Regions from separate parts of the Brevundimonas sp. UBA7838 genome, predicted to be linked through region 2. Evidence: predicted binding sites of a transcription regulator. Region 2 holds the regulator's gene; the other holds the start of a gene.
The links. The regulator HrcA, encoded in region 2, represses chaperone genes, less so after heat shock. The targets are predictions, from matches to a motif close to GTTAGCANTCNNNNNNNNNGANTGCTAAC.
Positions count from the first base shown of each region.

Region 1: a site for HrcA is predicted at 6,768-6,796, ahead of groES (co-chaperone GroES). Genes of this name have one in related genera too.

Region 1 is NZ_DLTK01000002.1:14,477-25,318, reverse strand. Features, by position in the region: gene B3T77_RS00165 (hypothetical protein) at 1-339, shown strand, start outside; gene B3T77_RS00160 (hypothetical protein) at 565-990, opposite strand; gene B3T77_RS00155 (hydroxymethylglutaryl-CoA lyase) at 1,074-1,988, opposite strand; gene B3T77_RS00150 (ArnT family glycosyltransferase) at 1,988-3,682, opposite strand; gene B3T77_RS00145 (glycosyltransferase family 2 protein) at 3,759-4,487, shown strand; gene groL (chaperonin GroEL) at 4,708-6,354, opposite strand; gene groES (co-chaperone GroES) at 6,408-6,695, opposite strand; gene B3T77_RS00130 (hypothetical protein) at 6,994-7,416, shown strand; gene pgi (glucose-6-phosphate isomerase) at 7,476-9,083, opposite strand; gene B3T77_RS00120 (hypothetical protein) at 9,183-9,659, shown strand; gene recQ (DNA helicase RecQ) at 9,666-10,842, opposite strand, start outside.
Region 2 is NZ_DLTK01000072.1:59,645-70,486, reverse strand. Features, by position in the region: partial or broken gene B3T77_RS06020 (heparinase II/III family protein) at 1-472, shown strand, start outside; gene purH (bifunctional phosphoribosylaminoimidazolecarboxamide formyltransferase/IMP cyclohydrolase) at 551-2,155, shown strand; gene B3T77_RS06010 (dienelactone hydrolase family protein) at 2,301-3,200, shown strand; gene B3T77_RS06005 (S8 family peptidase) at 3,486-5,528, shown strand; gene grpE (nucleotide exchange factor GrpE) at 5,553-6,140, opposite strand; gene hrcA (heat-inducible transcriptional repressor HrcA) at 6,185-7,279, opposite strand; gene rph (ribonuclease PH) at 7,346-8,071, shown strand; gene B3T77_RS05985 (hypothetical protein) at 8,136-8,597, shown strand; gene glmM (phosphoglucosamine mutase) at 8,594-9,940, opposite strand; gene glmS (glutamine--fructose-6-phosphate transaminase (isomerizing)) at 10,102-10,842, shown strand, end outside.

The sequences.
Region 1 (10,842 bases), on a different contig from region 2:
CAGGCCGTCGGCGGACCGGACAGGGTGGATCGCCGCGAAGGCGAACGCCGCGAGCGCGAGCGGCGTGCCCGATCCGCCTCGCGCGCCCTGGTCCCCGTCGATGCGCCTGAGATCGTCGAGCCGCAACCAACCCCGGCAAGAGCTGCCGTCCTGCCGACGCCCGAGCCTGGCGCCGCCGCCTTCGTGGCCCAGCAGATGGGCCAGAGCGGGCAGAAACGCGGCCTGCGCGGAGGCCCGCCGGTGCTGGATGCAGCCCGCTCCGCCTACCTTGGAGCCGAATATTCCGGCGCGGCCGAGCGTCGTCCGAAGACAGGCAAGACCGCCAAGACCGACATCTGAGCTGACGCCGCTCGGGCGGCACGGGGTTTGCTCGGGAGCAAGGCAGAACGCTCTCAGCCGGACCCGCCCATGCCCGCCGTCTTCGCCCTCGCCGCCAAAGCCTTCGACGTCGTTGTCGTCGCCCTGATCTTCACGGCATTTTCGTAAGCGCTACCGCGCTTCGCGCTGCTTGAGCGCATGTTTGTTAGGGCCTACCGCGCTTTGCGCGACTTGAGGCCGTTCGGCTCATGCCCCGCCGAAATCGAAATCCTTGCGCGACGCGATGATGGTCACGATGAAGCCGGCCAGCACGTCCAGCAGGATCATGATCACGATCAAGAAGAAGGTCGAGGTCGCAAAGCCCGGCAGCAGCAGGAACTCCACCAGCACGCCGATGAACAGGATCATCGACAGGGCGTGATTGATGATGGCAATCCGCTGGCTGGAGGTGGACTTCACCAGCTCGAAGAACAGCAGGATCAGGCCGAGAAACAGGATCAGGTCGCCGGATCCGATCGTCCATTGCGCGCCCGAGGTCATGGTGACGGAAAACAGCGGGTCGCGCAGCAGCACGTCCGCCTGCACCATCCCCGCCTCGCTCGGCGCGCCGAACAGCACCACGATATTGTAGAGCACCACCGGGATCAGCAGCAGCGGAATGGCGAGCAGCATGGACGGTCCTCTTCGCAGCCGGTCCAACGGCTACGCCTGTTCACCCTGATTTAGCGCCGTTTTCGAAACGCCGCCACAAAGGTTCAAGCCCTGGGAAATCCACCTGCCCGGCTGAGCGCAGACGGCGCCGGCCGGCCGATGGCCTCGCCGATCCAGCGCGCCGTCGCGATCAGGGCGTCCAGGTCGTAGCCAGTTTCGAACCCGCCCCGCGCCAGCATATAGACCAGGTCCTCGGTGGCGATGTTTCCCGTGGCGCCCGGCGCGAACGGGCAGCCGCCGATCCCCCCGACCGAGGCGTCCAGCACGTCAATCCCGGCCTCGACGCCGGCATAGGCGTTGGCCAGGCCGGTGTTGCGTGTGTCGTGGAAGTGCAGGCGCAGGGTCGCATTCGGCGCGGCCGCCCTGGCCGCCTCGACCTTTTTCGTCACCGCCCAGGGATCGCCCGCGCCGATGGTGTCAGCCAGCCCGACCTCGCCGACGCCCATATCGGCGATGGCGCCGACCATGTCCGCGACCTGATCGACCGACACCTCGCCGTCGAACGGACAGCCCCAGACGCAGGAGATCATGGCCGACAGCGACGGCGCGCCCTCGCTGGCCTCGGCGTTGTGGCGGCGGGCGACGATCTCGCCCAGCATGGCCAGTTGATCCTTCACCGCCAGGCCCTGGTTCTTCAGGCCGAAGCCGTCGGTGGCGGCGACCGAGACATTGACCTCGTCCACCCCGGTCGCCAGCGCCCGGTCATAGCCCTTGCCATTCAACACGAGGCCGATGCGGCTGCGACCCGCCTCATGCGGCAGGGCGGTCATGACCTCTTCGGCGCCCGCCATCTGCGGCACATATTTGGGATGGACGAAGGAGACGGCCTCGATCCGTTTCGCCCCCGCCTGCTCCAGACGTCGCACCAGATCGGCGCGGACGGCGGGCTCAAGCACCGCCTTTTCGTTCTGCAGCCCGTCACGCGGCCCGACTTCGACGATCTGGATGAAGCGGCCCATCACTCGGCTCCCGCTGCGGCGTACCCGTTACCGTTCCCGTTTCGGGGCGGCGGCGCATAGACGGTCAGGCTGACCGGATCGCCCGCCGAATAGTTGTAGCCGTTGACCGTCCCGATCGCGCGACCGGACACGCCCAGACGCGCCGCCGCCGCACGGAAGGCGTCGGCGTCGCGTCCCTCGACGATGGCGGGCCGCCCCTCGGCCAGGGCCTCAGCCGCGCCTTGGGCGTCGGTCAGGTCGGTGTCGCGCCCGGTCAGGAAGACGAAGCTGGGTTCATGGAAGCCGGTGATCGCCACCGGCCCCGGCGTGCGGCCCTGACGCGGGTGCAGGTCCGCCGCCTCCAGCGCCTTTTCAAGCTGGGGCGCGATGGCCAGGGGTCGTAGTTGGCGGATCGTGCCCGACAGGGCCGCGTGCGCCACGATCCCGAAGGCCAGCGAAGCGACCAGCGCTGCGACCGGCGCGCGGTTCAGCAGCAGGAAGCCCCCCATCGCCCCCGCCGCCAGCGCCATGACCACCGTCAGCGCCGCCCAGGTCTGGGCCGTCGAGGTGCCATAGACCGTCAGCCCATAGACAGTGATGCCGATGATCAGCAGGGCCGCGAAGGCGCCCAGCACCGCACCGGTGATGCGCGAGACCTTCCCGATGGGCTGGGCCAGGGCAGCGGCGGCCAGCAGGGCCAGCGCCCCAAAGGTCGGCAGGGTGTAGTGCCACAGCTTGGTCGGGGCCAATTCGAACATCAGCCAGCCCGGGACCAGCCAGCAGACCAGGAACCGGATCGCCGGCTCGGCGCGTCGGCTCCACCCCGTCGAGACGGCGGCGGGCAACAAGAGGGTCGAAGGGAAGAACAGCAGGGGCGCCAGCAGCAGATACATGCCGGGGAAGCCCGAATGGCTTTCGTGCGCCCCGGCGATCTTGGGCGCCAGGTCCCCGCCGATGGCCTCGCGCCAGAAGCCGCCGTCGGTGGCGATGGTGATGGCGATGGCCCACGGTCCGACCATCAGGGCGACCAGCGGCAGACCCCACCCCCAGCCGAGGCGATACAGCCATTTGATGTTCCGATCCCAGATGGACAGGGCGATGATCGCCAGGGCCACGACCAGGAACCCGATCGGTCCCTTGATCAGGATCGACAGCCCGATCCCGATCCAGAACAGCAGCTTGTGCGGCCGGATCGGTCGTTCGCCCGCCTTCGTCGCCATATAGATGCGCGCCAGCGCCGCCATGGCCAGGGTCGTCGCCCCACACAGCATGGCGTCGGTCTTGGCGATCCCCGCCTCGGTCGACAGCAGGAAGGTCGCCCCCATGATGGCCCCGCCGAAGAAGCCGACCCGGCCGCCCAGCATGGCCGAGCCCGCCCAGGCCACGGCCCAGGCCGCCAGCATGGCGCCCAGCAGGGACGGGATGCGATAGGGCGCGATTTCGCGGTCCTCGACATCCGAGGTCAGGCCCACGGCGACCGCCTGCATCCAGTAGATGCCGACCGGCTTCTTCCAGCGCGGCTCGTCCTGATAGCGGATATCGACATAGTCCCCGCTTTCCAGCATCTGGGACGTGGCCTGGGCGAACCGGCTCTCGTCGCGATCCAGCGGCGGCAGCAGCAGCAGGCCCGGCAGGCCGGCGATCAACGTCAGCAGGGCCGCGAGAATCGGCCCGCGCCAGCCGGCGATGCGGCCATCCAGATCGAAAGTCTTCATTTCAGACTCCTTACACGGCGACTACGCCTGCGTCAGCCGTCTCCCCTAAGCTTCAGTTATCCTCTATGGAGCGCCGATGACCCCCGAAACGCCCGAAATCTCCGTCGTCGTTCCCGTCCATGACGAGGCGGGCGCCGCCGTGCCTCTGGCGCGCGAGATCGCCGCCGCCTTCGCCGGCCGTTCGTACGAGATGATCTTCGTGGACGATGCGTCAAAGGACGCGACCCTGGCCGAGTTGAAGGCCGCCATGGCCGAACTGCCGGCGCTTCGTGTGTTGGCCCACGGAACCAATGCGGGCCAGAGCCGGGCGGTTCGAACCGGCGTCCTGGCCGCGCGCGCGCCGGTCGTGGTGACGATGGACGGCGATGGCCAGAACCCGCCCGCCGATGCGCCTCGCCTGGTCGATGCGCTTCTGTCCGCCCCCGGCGACGTGGGCTTGGTCGGCGGCCGTCGCGCCAAGCGTCAGGACACCGAGGCCAAACGCCAGGCCTCGATCTGGGCCAACCGCATCCGCCGCAAACTGCTGGGTGACGACGCCGACGACACCGGCTGCGGGCTGAAGGCCTTCCGCCGCGACGTCTTCCTGCGCCTGCCCTACTTCGATCACATCCACCGCTACCTGCCGGCCCTGATGATCCGCGAAGGGTTCAAGAACCAGTATCTCGACGTGGACCACCGCCACCGCGAGGTCGGTCGGTCGAAATACACCAACTGGGGCCGCCTGCGCGCCTCGGTCTCGGACCTTCTGGGCGTCATGTGGCTGAAGACGCGGTCCCGTAAGCCGGGCGCGATTTCGGAGTTCTAGAACGCTGTCTCCTCCCCACCTCGTGGGGAGGTGGCGCGACGCCTCTTGGCGTCGTGACGGAGGGGTTATCTCTGCGTGCAGCAGATCGCCGTCGGGACTTCAAGAGCCTCCACCACGCTACGCGCGGTCCCCCTCCTACTTCGCAGCGAGGATACGCAAACAAAAAGGGCGGGACCTTGCGGTCCCGCCCTTCTGCATTTCAGCGTCGGTCAGCTTGGACTTAGAAGTCCATGCCGCCCATGCCGCCCATGCCGCCCATGTCGGGGGCCGAGGCGCCGCCCGACTTCTTGGGGGCGTCGGCGACGGCGGCTTCCGTCGTGATCAGGATGCCGGCCACCGAAGCGGCGTCTTGCAGGGCCGTGCGGACGACCTTGGCAGGGTCGATGACGCCCATCTGCACCAGGTCGCCGTACTCTTCGGTCTGGGCGTTGAAGCCGAACGAAGCGTCGCCGTTTTCCAGCACCTTGCCGACCACGATCGAGCCTTCGACGCCGGAGTTTTCGGCGATCTGACGGATCGGAGCCTGCAGGGCGCGACGGATGATCGCGATGCCGGCGTTCTGGTCGGCGTTGTCACCCTTGACGTCGGCCAGGATCTTGGAGGCCTTCAGCAGAGCAATGCCGCCGCCCGGAACGATGCCTTCGTCAGCCGCGGCGCGCGTGGCGTTCAGGGCGTCGTCGACGCGGTCCTTCTTTTCCTTCACTTCGACTTCGGTCGAACCGCCGACGCGGAGAACCGCGACGCCGCCGGCCAGCTTGGCCAGACGTTCCTGCAGCTTTTCCTTGTCGTAGTCGGAGGTGGTGTCTTCGATCTGGCGCTTGATCTGGGCCACGCGGGCTTCGATCTCGTCCTTGCCGCCGACGCCTTCGACGATGGTGGTGTCGTCCTTGGTGATGGTGACCTTCTTGGCCTTGCCGAGCATGTCGATGGTGACGCTCTCAAGCTTGATGCCCAGGTCTTCCGAGATGACCTGGCCGCCCGTCAGGATGGCGATGTCTTCCAGCATGGCCTTGCGGCGATCGCCGAAGCCCGGAGCCTTGACGGCGGCGACGCGCAGGCCGCCACGCAGCTTGTTGACGACCAGGGTCGCCAGGGCTTCGCCCTCGATGTCCTCGGCGATGATCAGCAGCGGACGGCCCGACTGCACCACGGCTTCCAGGATCGGCAGCATGGCTTGCAGCGAGGTCAGCTTCTTCTCGAACAGCAGGATGAGCGGCTCTTCGAGTTGGGCCTCCATCTTGTCGGCGTTGGTGATGAAGTAAGGCGACAGGTAGCCGCGGTCGAACTGCATGCCTTCAACGACATCGACGGTGGTGTCGGCGGTCTTGGCTTCCTCGACGGTGATGACGCCCTCGTTGCCGACCTTGGCCATCGCTTGGGCGATCAGCTCACCGATTTCCGAGTCGCCGTTGGCCGAGATGGTGCCGACCTGGGCGATTTCCGAGTTGTTGGAGACCGGCTTGGAGTTCGACTTGATCTCTTCCAGCACCAGGCCGACAGCCTTGTCGATGCCGCGCTTCAGATCCATCGGGTTCATGCCGGCGGCGACGGCCTTCAGGCCCTCTTGCACGATGGCTTGAGCCAGAACGGTTGCGGTGGTGGTGCCGTCGCCCGCCTTGTCGTTCGTTTTCGAAGCGACTTCGCGGATCATCTGGGCGCCCATGTTCTCGAAGGCGTCTTCCAGCTCGATCTCTTTGGCGACCGACACGCCGTCCTTGGTCGAGCGCGGAGCGCCGAAGGACTTCTGGATCACGACGTTGCGGCCCTTGGGACCCAGCGTCACCTTGACGGCGTTGGCAAGCACGTTGACGCCGCGCAGCATCTTGTCGCGCGCGTCGGTGTTGAAGTGTACGATTTTAGCGGCCATGCGGGCAGCTCCTATCTATATGGATTGATTGAAGAACGTCTGACGTCGGGTGCTTAGGACAGCACGCCCAGGACGTCGGATTCCTTCATGATGATCAGGTCTTCGCCGTCGATCTTCACTTCCGTGCCCGACCATTTGCCGAACAGGATGCGGTCGCCGGCCTTCAGCTCCAGAGCATTGACCTTGCCGGTGTCGTCGCGGGCGCCAGGGCCGACGGAGACGACTTCGCCTTCCTGCGGCTTTTCCTTGGCGGTGTCGGGGATGATGATGCCACCCTTGGTCTTGGATTCTTCTTCAACGCGCTTGACCAGCACGCGGTCGCCGAGCGGACGGAACGCCATCGGACTTCTCCCTGTAAAACCCCCGGATCGGGGCGTTTTTGAAACGGTGTGCGGCGCTATCGCGGTCGCCGTTTTGGCAGCCGACCAGCGAGAGTGCTAACGCGAGCGGGAGTTAGGCAGAGGCAGGGTCATCGTCAAGCGGCGGCGATGGATCGCCGCGCGAATTCTCTGTGACAAATGAACCGAAAATGAATGCCGGCCTCCGGGGTCGTTCAAACTGGGAGCGATAGAAAGGCCTCAACGCTGGATGCCTTCCCGCCCCGGAAACGCAGATCGGCAAGCAAACAAGGAGACCAAAATGTCCAAGCTGCTGAAGATCACTGCGGTCGCCGCCGCCCCCGTCGTGGCCCTGAGCCTGATGGCCGCTCCGGCTTCCGCGCAATCGCGCGATCGCGACAACACCGGCCGTAACGCCCTGATCGGCGCCGCCGTGGGCGGTCTGGCCGGCGCCATCTATGGCAATGGCGACGGCAGCTACATCGCGGGCGGTGCGCTTGCCGGCGCGGCGCTGGGCGCGGTGGCCTCCAACCGCGGATCGGGCTGCGAATACTACCGCGGCGGCCAATGCTACCGTAATCAAGGCCATTGGGAGCGCGAGCACGGCATCGACCGCAGCCGCTCGGGCTACGACTACCGCTACGACGGCCGCCGTTACGACTCGCGCTATGACCGCCGCGACTATCGCAACAATCGCGACTACCGCTACGACCGCCGCTGGTAAGCATTCGACAGTTTAGATGACTGGAAGGGCCCGTCCGGCAAGGACGGGCCCTTTTCGCGTCAGCCCATGAGGCGGCGCATCAGGGCCGAAGTGGACGGATCAAGGTCCGCCGAGGGGCCGCCCGCGTCCAAGTCCTTCAGGATCGCCTTGGCCAGGACCTTGCCCAGTTCGACGCCCCATTGGTCGAAGCTGTTGATGTCCCAGATCACGCCCTCGACGAAGGTTTTGTGCTCATACAGGGCCAGCAGCGCGCCCAGGGTTTCGGCCGTCAGCCGCTCCATGACAATGGCGGTCGACGGACGGTTGCCGGTGAAGGTGCGGTGGGACGCCAGGCGCGTCGCCTCTTGCTCCGACAATCCTTGCGCCAACCCCTCGACCTTGGCGGCCTCGGTCGTCTTGCCCAGCATCAGGGCCTGGCCCTGGGCCAAGGCGTTGGACCAGAGCGGCGATTCCGGCGCATCCGCATGCGTTTTGGCGACGATCACGAACTCCGCCGGCACCACCTCCGGTCCCTGGTGGATCTGCTGGAAGAAGGCGTGTTGGCCGTTGGTGCCCGGCTCGCCGAAGACGACGGGGCAGGTCTGACGCGTCACCGGCGTGCCGTCGCGATGCACCCGCTTGCCGTTCGACTCCATCTCCAGCTGCTGCAGGAAGGACGACAGGCGGCGCAGGGCGTGGGCGTAGGGGGCGACGGTGCGGGCGGGCCGGTTCAGGCCATCGACGTTGAACACCTGGGCCAGCGCCAACAGGACCGGCGCGTTCCGCTCCAGCGGCGCCGACACGAAATGCTCGTCCATCGCGGCGGCGCCCGCCAGCATCCGTTCGAACACGTCCCAGCCCAGGGCGATGCCGCACGACAGGCTGACCGCCGACCACAGCGAATAGCGCCCGCCGACCCAGTCCCGGAAGGCGAAGGTGCGGCCGCAGCCGAAGGCCGCCGCCTTGTCCGGCGCCGCCGTCACCCCGATGAAATGTTTGGTCATCCCCTCGGCCGGCAGCGACGCCGCCAGCCAAGCCTTGGCCGCCTCGGCGTTGGCCAAGGTTTCCTGCGTCGTGAAGGTCTTGGACACGACCACCACCAGGGTGGTCTCGGGATCCAGGCCGGTCAGCGCCTCGGCCATGTCGCGCGGATCGATGTTGGCGACGAAGCGCAGGTCGATGGCCGGGTCCAGCGGGCGCAGGGCGTCCCAGACCACGCGCGGCCCCAGGTCCGACCCGCCGATGCCGACGTGGACGATGGCCTCGAACGTCTTGCCCGTCGCGCCCGCCTCGGCGCCCGACCGCACCGCATCGGCATAGGCCTTCATGTCCGCCCGCACGGCGTCCACCTCGGCCGAAACCGGCTCGCCCAAGGCCTTGAAGTCAGCGCCCGGCGCGGCGCGCAGAGCCGGATGCAGGACCGCCCGCCCTTCCGTCAGATTGACGGCCTCGCCGGCGAACAGGGCCGCGCGACGCCCTTCGACGTCGCTGGCGCGCGCCAGGTCCAGACAGGCGTCGAAGGCGGCCTTGGTCCAGCTCTGTTTCGACAGGTCCAGATAGAGCCCCGCCGCCTCGACCGACATCCGCGCCAGCCGGTCGGGATCGGCGGCGAACTGGTCCACGATCCGCGCGGAGGCGGCCTCGGCGGCGGCTTGGTCGAAGGCGGTCCAGGCGGCGTCGCGGGTCATCGTCGTCTCCATCGGGAATGACAGGGTAAACACTCGTTTACGGCTGGGGCGTATTCAGGTTCAACGTCCCAGCGGACGCTGAAACAGGAAGTCACCTCCATGTCCTGCGGCCTTGCTCTCACGATCGCCCTGGCGATGTCCAATCCGTCCGTCGCCCTCGCCGCCGAACAGCCGGCCGCCGCGCCCGGCGCGCCGGTCTCGGTGGCGGGTGAGCCGCTGTTCGCCGACATCATCTCGCGCTCGGCCAGCCTGAAGGCCGTGGTCGACGGCTGGGCCGCCGCCAAGGCCGCCGACGACGCCGCCTTCTTCACCAGCCAGGCCTTCACCGGCTTCAAGGCCCAGGCCGAACAGCTGGCCGCCCTGGATATGCAGGGCCACCTGATCCTGAAGGAACGCGGCACCGACGGCGATCTGAAATGCATCCTGCGCGGCATTTCCGAGGACATGCCCAAGAAGGTTCAGGCCGTTCAGGCCGCCGCCAACCCGGCCGAACGCGCGGTCGCCCTGTCGGAACTGTCCTATCTGCTGAACGACAACGTCGAAGTCATCTCCGCCCCGCCCAAGCCGGAAGTTTGACGCCTTCTAGAGGGCGGCCAGCGCCTCCAGCACGCCCTTGCCGTAGCGATCCAGCTTGGATTGGCCGACGCCGGAAATGGCGCCCAGACTGTTCAGGTCGCCCGGCTCGGCGTGGGCGATCTCCAGCAGCGTCCGGTCCTGGAAGATGACATAGGGCGGGACGTGCTGTTCCGAGGCGCGGTCGCGGCGCCAGGCCCGCAAGGCCTCGAACCGGGCGCGAACGTCCGCGTCCATCGCCTCCAGCGCCGCATTGCGCCCTTCGCCCGATCGGTCACGACGGCGCGGGGCGGTATCGGCCTTCAGCGGCGCGCGACGCACCTCGATCTGGCGCTCGCCGCGATAGACGGCCCGCACCGCCTCGGAATCGCCCAGCCCGACGAGCGGTTTGCCGTCGTTGGGATCCTCGGCCAGCAGACCTTCGAACAGCAGGTGATCGACGATCTCGCGCCAGCTGTTCAGCGAGATCTCGCGCCCGATGCCCCAGGTGGACAGTTGCTGCTCCCACGGCTGCACGTCCTTGGTGCGGGCGGTCAGGTGATCGACGACGCGACCCCTCCCGAACCTGCCGCCCAGGCGCTGCACCGCCGCCAACGCCTTCTGGGCCGGGACGGTCGCATCATAGAGCTGGGGCGGGTCGCCGCAGATGTCGCAGACGCCGCAAGGCTGGGCGTCATGCTCGCCGAAGTATCGCCGCACGGCCTGGGCGCGACAGACGGCGCCGTCCAGCATGGCGAACAGCTGGCGGGTTTTGCGCACCTGGACCGATTTGACCTCCTCGGCCATCGGACGGCTGTCCAGCCGACGCAAGGACCAGGCGATATCGGACGGCCCATACAGGGTGATGCCCTCGGCCGGCTCGCCGTCGCGCCCGCCGCGCCCAATCTCCTGCCAATAGGCCTCCAGCGAACCAGGCGGATCGGCGTGGATGACGAAGCGCACGTCGGCCTTGTCGACGCCCATGCCGAAGGCGATGGTCGCGACCATCACGGCGCCCTCCTCGGCCAGGAAGCGTTCCAGCCGGCGGTCACGCTCCTTCGTGTCCATGCCGGCGTGATAGGCGATGGCGTTGGTCCCGGCGTCGCGCAGCGCCTGGGCCACGCGGTCGCAGCCGTCGCGGCTGCCGCAATAGACGACGCCCGACTTGCCTCGCCGTTCGCGCACGAGTTCGATGACCCGCGCATCG
Region 2 (10,842 bases):
ACCACCTATCCATGTGACCACCGACCTGCGCGACGGAGACGGCGCCGTCTGGCTGGAGACGGAACACGACGGCTGGAATGAGTTGTTCGGCCTGAACCATCAGCGCCGGCTCTATCTTGACCAGCGCCTGGACGAACTGCGGGCCGAAGAGAAGCTCTTCCCCACGCCAGGCCGCAAGGAGATGGTGCGCCAGATCGCGGCCCCCTATGCCATCCGCTTCCATCTGGAGCCGGGGGTTCAGGCCTCGCTGGCGCGCGACCGGCGGTCGATCCTGCTGCGCGGCGCCTCGGGCCGGGGCTGGTGGTTCAGGACCGACGGACCGGACGTGGCCATCGAGCCCAGCGTCCATATCGACGCCGGTCTGACCCGTCGTTCGCTGCAGATCGTGGTGCGCGGCTCGGCCCGCACCGACAGCGAGACCAAGATCCGCTGGAAGCTCAGCCCGGCCGGCGCGAGCGGCGAACCGACCTGAAACCGTCCGTGGGGTGACGGCGAAGCGGTTTGGGTCTAGACGGCGCGCCATCCTCCCCTGCCATCACGGACGCCGCCCATGCCCGCCGCTCCCGACTTTCCGCCCGCCCCTGATCGGGTCAAGCCGCAACGCGCCCTGATCTCTCTGTCCGAGAAGGCCGGGTTGGAGGACGCAGCCCGCACCCTGCACGATCTGGGCGTCGAACTGGTCTCGACCGGCGGTACGCGCGCGGCGATCGAGAAGCTGGGCCTGCCGGTCAAGGACGTGGCCGAGCTGACGGGCTTCCCCGAGATGATGGACGGCCGGGTCAAGACCCTGCACCCCATCGTTCACGGCGGCCTCTTAGGCGTGCGTGACGCCGCCGACCATGCCCAGGCCATGACCGATCACGGCATCGGCGCCATCGATATCGTCTGGATCGACCTTTATCCGTTCGAAAGCACAGTCGCGGCCGGCGGCGCGTTCGAGGCGGCGGTCGAGAACATCGACATCGGCGGCCCGGCCATGATCCGCTCGGGCTCCAAGAACCACGGCTACGTCGCCGTCGCCGTCGACGGCGAGAGCATCGGCCTGATCCTTGAGGCGCTGAAGACCGAAGGCTCGACCGATCTGGCCCTGCGCAAGCGCCTGGCCGCCCGCGCCTTCGCCCGCACCGCCGCCTATGACGCCGCCGTCTCCGGCTGGTTCGCCAGCCAGGTCGAGGACGTCGCCCCTGCGCGCAAATCCATCGCCGGGTCGTTGGCTCAGACCCTGCGCTATGGCGAGAACCCGCACCAGACCGGCGCCTTCTACCGCACCGGCGAAGGCCGTCCGGGCGTCGCCTATGCCCAACAGGTGCAGGGCAAGGAGCTGGGCTACAACAACATCGCCGACGCCGACGCCGCCTATGAGCTGGTGGCCGAGTTCGAGGCGCCGGCCGTGGTCATCGTCAAACACGCCAACCCCTGCGGCGTGGCCGTGGGCAAGGACTTGTCCGAAGCCTATGCCCGCGCGCTGGAATGCGACGCCGTCTCGGCCTTCGGCGGCGTGATCGCGGTCAACCGCCCGCTGAACGGCGACGACGCGCGCGCCATCACCGGCATCTTCACCGAGGTCGTCATCGCGCCGGGCGCCGACGACGAGGCCAAGGCCGTCTTCGCCGCCAAGAAGAACCTGCGCCTGCTGATCACCGACGGCCTGCCCGATCCGCACGGCGCGGGCGAAGTGTTCCGCTCGGTCGCTGGCGGCTTCCTGGTCCAGAGCCGCGACCGGTCGCTGATCAAGCCGTCGGACCTGACGATCGTCACCCAGCGCCAGCCGACGCCGACCGAGATCCAGGACATGCTGTTCGCCTTCACCGTGGCCAAGCACGTCAAGTCCAACGCCATCGTCTACGCCAAGGACGGCCAGACCGCCGGCATCGGCGCCGGCCAGATGAACCGTCGCGACAGCGCCCGCATCGCCGCCATCCGCGCCAAGGAGGCTGGAGAGGCCAAGGGTCTGCCCCAGTCGCTTGCCGAGGGTTCGGCCTGTGCGTCCGAAGCCTTCTTCCCCTTCGCCGACGGCTTGCTGGAAGCCGTCGCGGCTGGGGCCACGGCAGTGATCCAGCCGGGCGGCTCCATGCGCGACGCCGAAGTCATCGCCGCCGCTGACGAGAAGGGCATCGCCATGGCCTTCACCGGCGTGCGGGTCTTCAGGCACTAATCTTGGAAGGAAGGGCGCTAACGCTCGACGCGCGGCATCGCACTGCTTGAGCGCCCTTCTTCCCGTTTTAAAGCGCGCCTTATCGTGACTGGACGACTGCCGTCAGCCGTGATGCTCTGACGTCTTTCCCGCGTTGGAGCGTCCCATGACCGTGCTGATCCGCCCCGAAGGCCAGACCGCCGACGATCTGAAACTGAGTCGTCGAACACTGGGCGCCTTGGGGGGCTTGCTCTTTTCCGGCTATGCGGTCGCGGCCCTGGCCAAGGAAGCCAAGCCCATCACGACCGACGCCGAGGGTCTGTCCACCGAGACCGTGACCTATGCCGCCCCGGACGGGTTCCAGCTTCCGGCCTATGTCGCCCGGCCGGCGGGCGACGGCCCGTTCCCGGTCGTGGTGGTGGTGTCAGAGATCTTCGGCGTCCACGAATATATCCGCGACATCTGCCGCCGTCTGGCCAAGCAGGGATACGCCGCTATTGCGCCGGCCTTCTTCGTCCGGGTCGAGGATCCCGCGCCGCTGTCGGACATGCAGCGGATCATGCAGATCGTCGGGGCGGCGAACTATGAGCAGGTGATGGGCGACCTGTCGGCGACGCTGGAATGGGCCAGCCAGCAGTCGTGGTCCAAGGACGGCAAGGTCGGCATCACCGGCTACTGCTGGGGCGGCAAGGTGGTGTGGCAGGCGGCGGCCCGCTTCGCCGCGATCGGCGCGGGTGTGGCCTGGTACGGCCGCTTGGCGCCCGCCGCAGACGCCACGCCGGTTCAGATCTCATCGGGCCAACCTTGGCCGGTCGACATCGCTGACGATCTGAAAGCGCCTGTGCTCGGCCTGTATGGCGGCAAGGATCAGGGCATCCCATTGGCCAGCGTCGAACGGATGCGCGAAGCCCTGGCCCGCGCCGGCCAGACCGGCAGCCAGATCGTCGTCTATCCCGACGCCCAGCACGGCTTCCACGCCGACTACCGCGCAAGCTACTCGGAAGCAGACGCCAAGGACGGCTGGTCCAAGCTGCTGGCGACGTTCGATAAAGCGTTAAAGAATTAGGGCGTTACTGGCGCCAAGGCTGCGGGGAGCAGCCCGAGTATGGGAGGGTAGGGCGTGAACGGATTGCGGCTTCGCGGGGCGATCGTCCTGGGTATCGGCCTGCTGTTTCTGCCTCTCGCAGCGTGCGGAGGCGGTGGTGGAGGCGGTGGCGGCGGCGGCACGATCACGCCCCCCGTTCCTCCGCCCCCGCCACCCCCGCCGCCACCCCCGCCGCCTCCCCCACCACCGCCTCCGCCTCCCTCGGTCACGTCGAGCGAGTATCTGCGGAACTACGGCTTGGCCAATATGAAGGTCCAATCCGCTTGGCAGGCCGGGGCGACTGGAGCCGGCGTCACCGTCGCCGTCGTCGACTCCGGCATCGCCAATACCTTGCCAGAGTTGGAGGGGCGTATCTCCAGCGCCTCGACCGACGTCGTCGTGGGGCGCAATACGCCCTATGTGGCGTCAAGCAGCCACGGTACGCGCGTGTCGGGCGTGATCGCCTCGAACTTCAACGGGTTCGGTACGATCGGGGTGGCGTACAATTCGACCATCCTGTCGATCCGCACCGATATCTCTGACTGCACGGACAAGAATACCGAGGTCTGTTTCAGCAGTTCGGATCTGGTGCGCGCGCTGGACTATGCCGTCGCCAATGGCGTCAAGATCATCAACATGTCGCTGGGCGGGGACGGGCGGCTGGGCTCGGCGTTCGAGGCGGCGCTGCTGCGAGCCGTCAACTCGGGCGCCGTGATCGTGGCTTCGTCGGGCAATGACGGAAACGCCAATCCGGGCTGGCCCGCGCGTTACGCCATTGACCCCCGGTTCGCCGGCAGCGTCATCGCGGTCGGATCGCACGGCGCGACCGATGCGATGTCCATCTTCTCGAACCGAGCAGGGGATACGGCGGCCGGGTATATTTCAGCGCCGGGCGAGGATGTGATCACTGGGTGCGAGGGCACGTCGTGTTGGCGCGTCAACGGTACATCCTTCTCGGCGCCGCATGTCTCCGGCGCGCTCGCTTTGCTGATGCAGGCCTTCCCCAATCTGACGGCGCGTGCGGCTCTGGATATCTTGCTGACGACCGCACGCGACGCCGGCGATCCCGGCACGGACATCGTCTATGGGCGCGGCCTGCTGGACATGGCCCGCGCCTTCCGGCCGGCAGGGACGACCTCGACGCCGATGGCTGACGGGAGTTTCATTGTCAGCATGAGCGAACCGGGCAGCTTCGTCGGCGCGGCGTTCGGGGACGCATTCGGTCGGCAGACGGCGCTGAATACGGTGCTTTACGACGCTTACGATCGGATATTCGCCGTCCAACTGGGCGGCGCCTATCCGACTGCGCCCAGCCGATCCTATCAGGCGGCGCCGTTCGAGCAGAACACCACAGCGACAACCAGCCTGGCTCTGCCGGGCGGCGGTCGATTGAACCTGATCGCGGCCCAACCCAGCGCCCGACCTGACCCGATCGCGCCTCGTCACGATCTCTATGATGCGCCCTGGATGGGGGACGAGCCGCGGCAGGAGGCGATGCTGGATGTCGCCACGGGTCGGATGAATTTCTCGGTCTGGCAAGGAAAGGGCGGGGCGACATCGCCGTTCAACGGTGCGGCGGGCGACGGTTTCGCCGCCCTGGCCCAGGCCGACCACGCCGTGCGGGGCGCCCTGCGGTTCGGCGCGGTGACGGTCTCGGGCGAAAGCGGCGGCGGCGATCGCCGGATGCCGCTGCGTCGTGTCGAGCAGGACGCCTCGACCTATAGTCGCGCGGCGATCGGATGGCGCGGAGCGGAGGGCGGTCTGTCGTTCAGCGTCGGCGCCCTGGATGAACGTCTCGGACCCTTGGGCGCCTTCCTGCCGGGTGGGTCCGACTTCGCTCTGCCGTCACGAACAAGCTTCTATGCGCTGGGCGGCGACTGGACCCTGCGGCCGGGCCTGCGCCTGGTTGGCGAGGCGGGGATGGGGTCGACCCAAGTCGAGGGTCGGTTCCTGTCGATGGATCAGGCGGCGATCAGTTCGAACTGGCGTCTGGGCCTGCTGACGGGCTGTTCGATGATCTGCGACCGGATCAGCTTCACCCTGGCTCAGCCGCTCAGGATCGAGCGCGGAACCTTCTCGGCCATGCTGGCGGATGTTCCTGTCGAATATTTCGATCCGCTGACCTATTCGCGCCGCAGCTTCTCGGCGACGCCCAGCGGCCGCCAGATCGACTTCATCCTCGGTGGCGAACGTCGGCTGTGGGATGGGTCCAGCATGACGCTGCAAGCGGTCGCCAGCCGCGAGCCGCGCCATGTCGCAGACGCGCCGCCGGAGTTCGCCTTGATCGGAGCCTGGCGGCGTCAGTTCTGACCGACGCCGCCTGACGACTGCGGATCAGGCCTTGCCGTCGAAGGCCTGACCGTCGGCGGCGGGGGCGGCGCCATAGGGGTTGGGAGCCTGGGCGCCGGATCCCTTGGCGGCGACGACGACCATTGCGGGGCGCACGGTGCGGCCGAACAGTTCGAAACCGGACTGCATGGTCTGGATCACCGATCCGCCGGGCACGGTCTCGGACGGCTGTTCCATCATCGCCTGGTGGAGATGCGGGTTGAAGGCCTCGCCGGCCTGGGGCGCGACGCGCTTCAGGCCGTTGGCGTCGAAGGCTTGCAGCAGGGCCTTCTGCGTCAGTTCCAAGCCGGTCACCAGACCGGCGGTCGCGCCCTCGGCGTCCTTGGGCGCAGCCATCAGGGCGCGTTCTAGGTTATCGGCGACGCCCAGCAAGTCCTTGGCGAAGCGCTGGATCGCGAACGCGCGGGCGTCGTTCTGCTGCGTCTCCGAGCGGCGCTTCAGATTCTCCATCTCGGCGGCGACGCGCAGGGCGCGGTCCTTCCATTCGTCACGCTCGGCGATCACAGCGTCCAGAGGCGCCAGATCGTCTGACGGATGGGCGTCCAGGCCATGTTCGGCGTTAGTTTCGGCCATGTCGGCGTCCACGGCGTTCAGTTCGTCGTTAAGGGGCTTGTCGCTCACTTGTCGTTCCCGTCCAGCATCCGGCCCAGCACCCGGGCGGTATAGTCCACCAACGGAATGACACGGGCGTAGTTCAGTCTTGCGGGGCCTATGACGCCGATGGCGCCCAGAACCCGCTGTTGGCCGCTCATATAGGGCGCCGCGATCACGGCGGAACCCGAAAGTGAAAACAACCGTGTCTCCGCGCCGATGAAAATGCGCACGCCTTGGGCCGCATCGACGCCGTCCAGCAGGCCGATCAGCTGTTCCTTCTGCTCCAGATCATCGAAAAGGACGCGGACCCGCTCCAGATCGGCCAGGCCTTCCCGGTCCTGAAGCAGGTTGGCGCGACCCCGCACGATCAGGGCGCGCTCGCGATCGTGCCCGCCTGACCATGCAGCGAATCCGTCCTCGACCAGGCGCGCGGCGGTCTGGTCCAATTCGCGCCGTGCGATTTCCAGCTCTTGGGTCATCTCCCGCTTGGCGTCGGCGAAGGGGCGGCCGCGCAGGCGGGCGTTCAGAAAGTTGGAGGCCTCGACAAGAGTCGAAGGCGTGACGCCGGCCGAAAGTGTCATGATACGGTTTTCGACCGTGCCGTCGTCAGCGACGATGACCGCCAGGGCCTGATCGCCGCCCAGGGCGACGAACTCGACATGTTTGACGCCGGAATCGCGCACTGGGCTAGAGACAACGCCGGCGCCGCCGGCTAGGCCCGACAGCAGGTTGGAGGCCTCATCCAGCGCCGCCTCGAAGTTCCGACCGCGCCCCGCCAGCCGCCCGTCGATCTCGCGACGCTCTTCCTTGGTGAGGTCGCCGACTTCCAGCAGGCCATCGACGAACAGGCGCAGGCCCGCGTGGGTGGGAATCCGCCCGGCCGAGGTGTGGGGCGCCGCCAGCAGGCCCGCAAGGGTCAGATCCTGCATCGTGTTGCGGATTGAGGCAGGCGACAGGGCGATGCCGCCCAACGACAGGGTCCGCGACCCGACCGGCTCGCCTGTCTCCAGATAGCTTTCCACGATGCGACGAAAGATGTCGCGCGCCCGCGCATCCAGCCCCGCCAAACCCGCGAGGGACTGGCCGGCGTCGAACGGCGGGTTTTTCGGGGCATACAGGCTCACGGTTTCAGGATAAGCACCGCCGCCACAGCTTCCAAGGTCAGACTTCCAAGGATCCCTTTCATGCGCCATTCGCAACGCACCGACGATCAACTGCGTCCCGTCACCATCGAGACCGGCGTCAACCGTTATGCTGAGGGCTCGTGCTTGATCAGCTTCGGCAACACCAAGGTGCTGGTGACCGCCTCGATCGAGGACAAGGTGCCGGGCTGGATGCGCAACACGGGCCAGGGATGGGTGACCGCTGAGTACGGCATGCTGCCCCGCGCCACCCACACGCGCGGGCGTCGTGAAGCCGCCGCCGGCAAACAGTCGGGCCGCACGCAAGAGATTCAGCGATTGATCGGCCGCTCCCTGCGCGCCGTGGTGGACCTCAAGGCCTTGGGGGAACGCCAGGTGTTGATCGACTGCGATGTCATCCAGGCCGACGGCGGCACCCGCACGGCGTCGATCACCGGCGCCTGGGTCGCCATGAGCCTGGCCCTGAACCATCTGCGCGACGAGGGCGTGCTTAAGGCCGACCCGATCACGGATCAGGTGGCGGCCGTGTCGTGCGGCATCTGCGACGGCGTGCCGGTGCTGGACCTGGATTACGAAGAGGATTCCGAGGCCGAGACGGATTCGAACTTCGTCCTGACCGGCTCGGGCCAGATCGTCGAGGTCCAGGCCACGGGCGAGAAGCGCGGCTTCTCACGCGCCGAGTTCGACCGGCTCTTCTCGCTGGCCGAGATCGGCTGCACCGAACTGTTCGCCCTGCAGAAGGCGGCCTTGGCGGCGGTGAAGCGATAGGGGGTTTCACCTCGAGGCGCGGACGGGCATCCTCGTTCGGTCAGTCCTGACCGGAGACAAGTCGATGCGTCGATCCCCCTGGCTTTCAATGGCCGCCTCCGTTCTCTTGATGGCCGGATGTCACCGCGCTGATCCAGTCGATCAGCCTGCGTCCGGAGACACGGCGGCAAGCAGCAACGTCATCGACGCGGTTCCACTGGCGCCCGACGCCCCGCCGCCTGCCCCGCCCGCCAAGCCGGCGGCTGCGGAGAAGGAAGCGACCAAACCGGCCGAGGACGTCGAGGCCAGCATTCCCGAGGATCCCGACATGCCCGCTCAGCCGGTTCCGGTCAGCGAGGTCCCCTGCCGCGAAGCCATAGGCGCCGCCGCCTCGGCCCGGCTGGTCGAGCGCTGCATCCAAGTCAGCCCGGCGACCCGCCCGCCCTGCAACGCCGCCAACCCCTGCGATCTGATCCAGGGGGAGATCGACCGGTCCTGCAAACTGTGGGAACGCGACGGCGACCCTCCGGCGGCGTGTAAGCCCTAGGCTGAGCGCACCGCGCCCGCCACATCGGCCACCACCCGCTTCACCAGCGCTTCGTCGTCGCCCTCGGCCATGACGCGGATCAGCTTTTCCGTGCCCGAAGGACGCACCAGCAGCCGTCCCTGACCGCTCAGGGCCGCTTCGGCCTCGGCGATGGCGGCCTTGACCGTGTCGATCTCCAGCGGCTTGTCGGCGGTGAAGCGGACGTTTTCCAGCTTTTGGGGCACGGGCTCGAACTGGCGGGCCAGTTCGCTCATCGGCTTGCCGGATTCGACCAAGACGGCCAGCACCTGCAGCGCCGCCATCAGGCCGTCGCCGGTGGTGGCGTGGTCGTGCAGGATGATGTGGCCCGACTGTTCGCCGCCGATGTTGAAGCCGCCTTCGCGCATCCTTTCCATGACATAGCGGTCGCCGACCTTGGTCCGCTCCAGCGTCAGGCCTTGGGACTTCAGTCTTCGCTCCAGCCCCAGGTTGGACATGACGGTGGCCACCACGCCCCCGCCGGTCAGGAGGCCGCGCCTGGCCCAGTCCAGCCCGACCAGGGCCATGATCTGATCGCCGTCCACGACCCGGCCTGTCTCATCGCAGATGATCAGCCGGTCGGCGTCGCCGTCCAGGGCGATGCCGATATCGGCGCGGTAGCGTTTGACTGCATCGGCCAGGGTCGCCGGATGGGTCGAGCCGCACTCGGCGTTGATGTTTGTTCCGTTGGGGGTCACGCCGACGGGGAACACCTCGGCGCCCAGTTCGAACAGGGTGGTCGGCGCGACCTTGTAGCCGGCGCCGTTGGCGCAATCGACGGCGATGCGCAGCCCTTGCAGCGTCAGCCGCTTGGGGAAGGCCTGTTTGGCGATCTCGATATAGCGGGCCTGAGCGTCATCGATGCGTTTGACCCGGCCCAGCTTGTTCGACGGCGCCAGGCCCTGGTCGAGACCCTGGTCCATCATGGCCTCGATCTTCAACTCGATCTCGTCCGACAGCTTGTAGCCGTCCGGCCCGAATAGCTTGATCCCGTTGTCGGCATAGTCGTTGTGCGAGGCCGAGATCATCACGCCCAGATCGGCGCGCATCGACCGGGTCAGCATGGCCACGCCGGGCGTCGGGACGGGACCGAAGGTGCGCACGTCCATGCCGACCGAAGCGAAACCGGCGACCAGGGCCGGCTCGATCGTATAGCCGGACAGGCGGGTGTCCTTGCCGATTACCACCAGATGACGGCGGTCGTCGTCGGTGCGAAACAGTTTCCCTGCGGCCAGACCCACGCGCAGCGCGACCTCGGCCGTCATCGGATGGGTGTTGGCGCGCCCGCGAATGCCGTCGGTGCCGAAATATTTTCTGTCGCCCAAGGTGCGGTCCTTTGTTTCGGGTAACGTTCCGAAACCCCTTTTTTGATGCGGCCCGCCTTAAGATTGCATAGACGGCCGATGGGGCTTGATGTGTGGCTTAGCCCCGGATCGCCGCCAGTGCAAAGCGGCGCCCCTTTCCTGACTTCTCGGAGCCTTCGCTCATGTGCGGCATCATCGGCGTTACCGGCAATGGTCCTGTCGTTCCCCGGCTGATCGACAGCCTGAAACGGCTGGAGTACCGCGGCTATGATTCCGCCGGCGTCGCCGCCGTCGTGGACGGCTCGGTCGAGCGCCGCCGCGCCAAGGGCAAGATCCGCAATCTGGAAGCCGTCCTGGCCGAGGATCCGATGACGGCGACGGTCGGCATCGGCCATACGCGCTGGGCCACGCACGGCGCGCCCACGACCGCCAACGCCCACCCACACAAGGCCGGTCGTGTCACCCTGGTCCATAACGGCATCATCGAAAACTTCGCCGAGCTGAAAGCCGAGCTGGCCGCCGAAGGCCATGTCTTTGAAAGCCAGACTGACACCGAGGTCATCGCCCACCTGCTGGACGCCGAATTGAATACGGGTCGCGCGCCGCTGGAGGCGTTCAAGACCACTCTGGATCGCCTGACCGGCGCCTATGCGCTGGCGGTGCTGATCGACGGGACGGACGACCTGATCCTGGGCGCGCGACGCGGCAGCCCTCTGGTGGTCGGCTGGGGCGAGGACGAAATGTATCTGGGCTCGGACGCGCTGGCCGTCGGTCCGTTCACGCAGAAGATTTCCTATCTGGAAGAGGGCGATTACGTCGCCGTGACCAAGGCCGGCGCCCAGATGTTCGACGTGGCGGGCAAGCCGGTCGAACGCGCCATCGTCCAGGTCTCGGCCTCATCGGCCATGGTCGAGAAGGGCGAA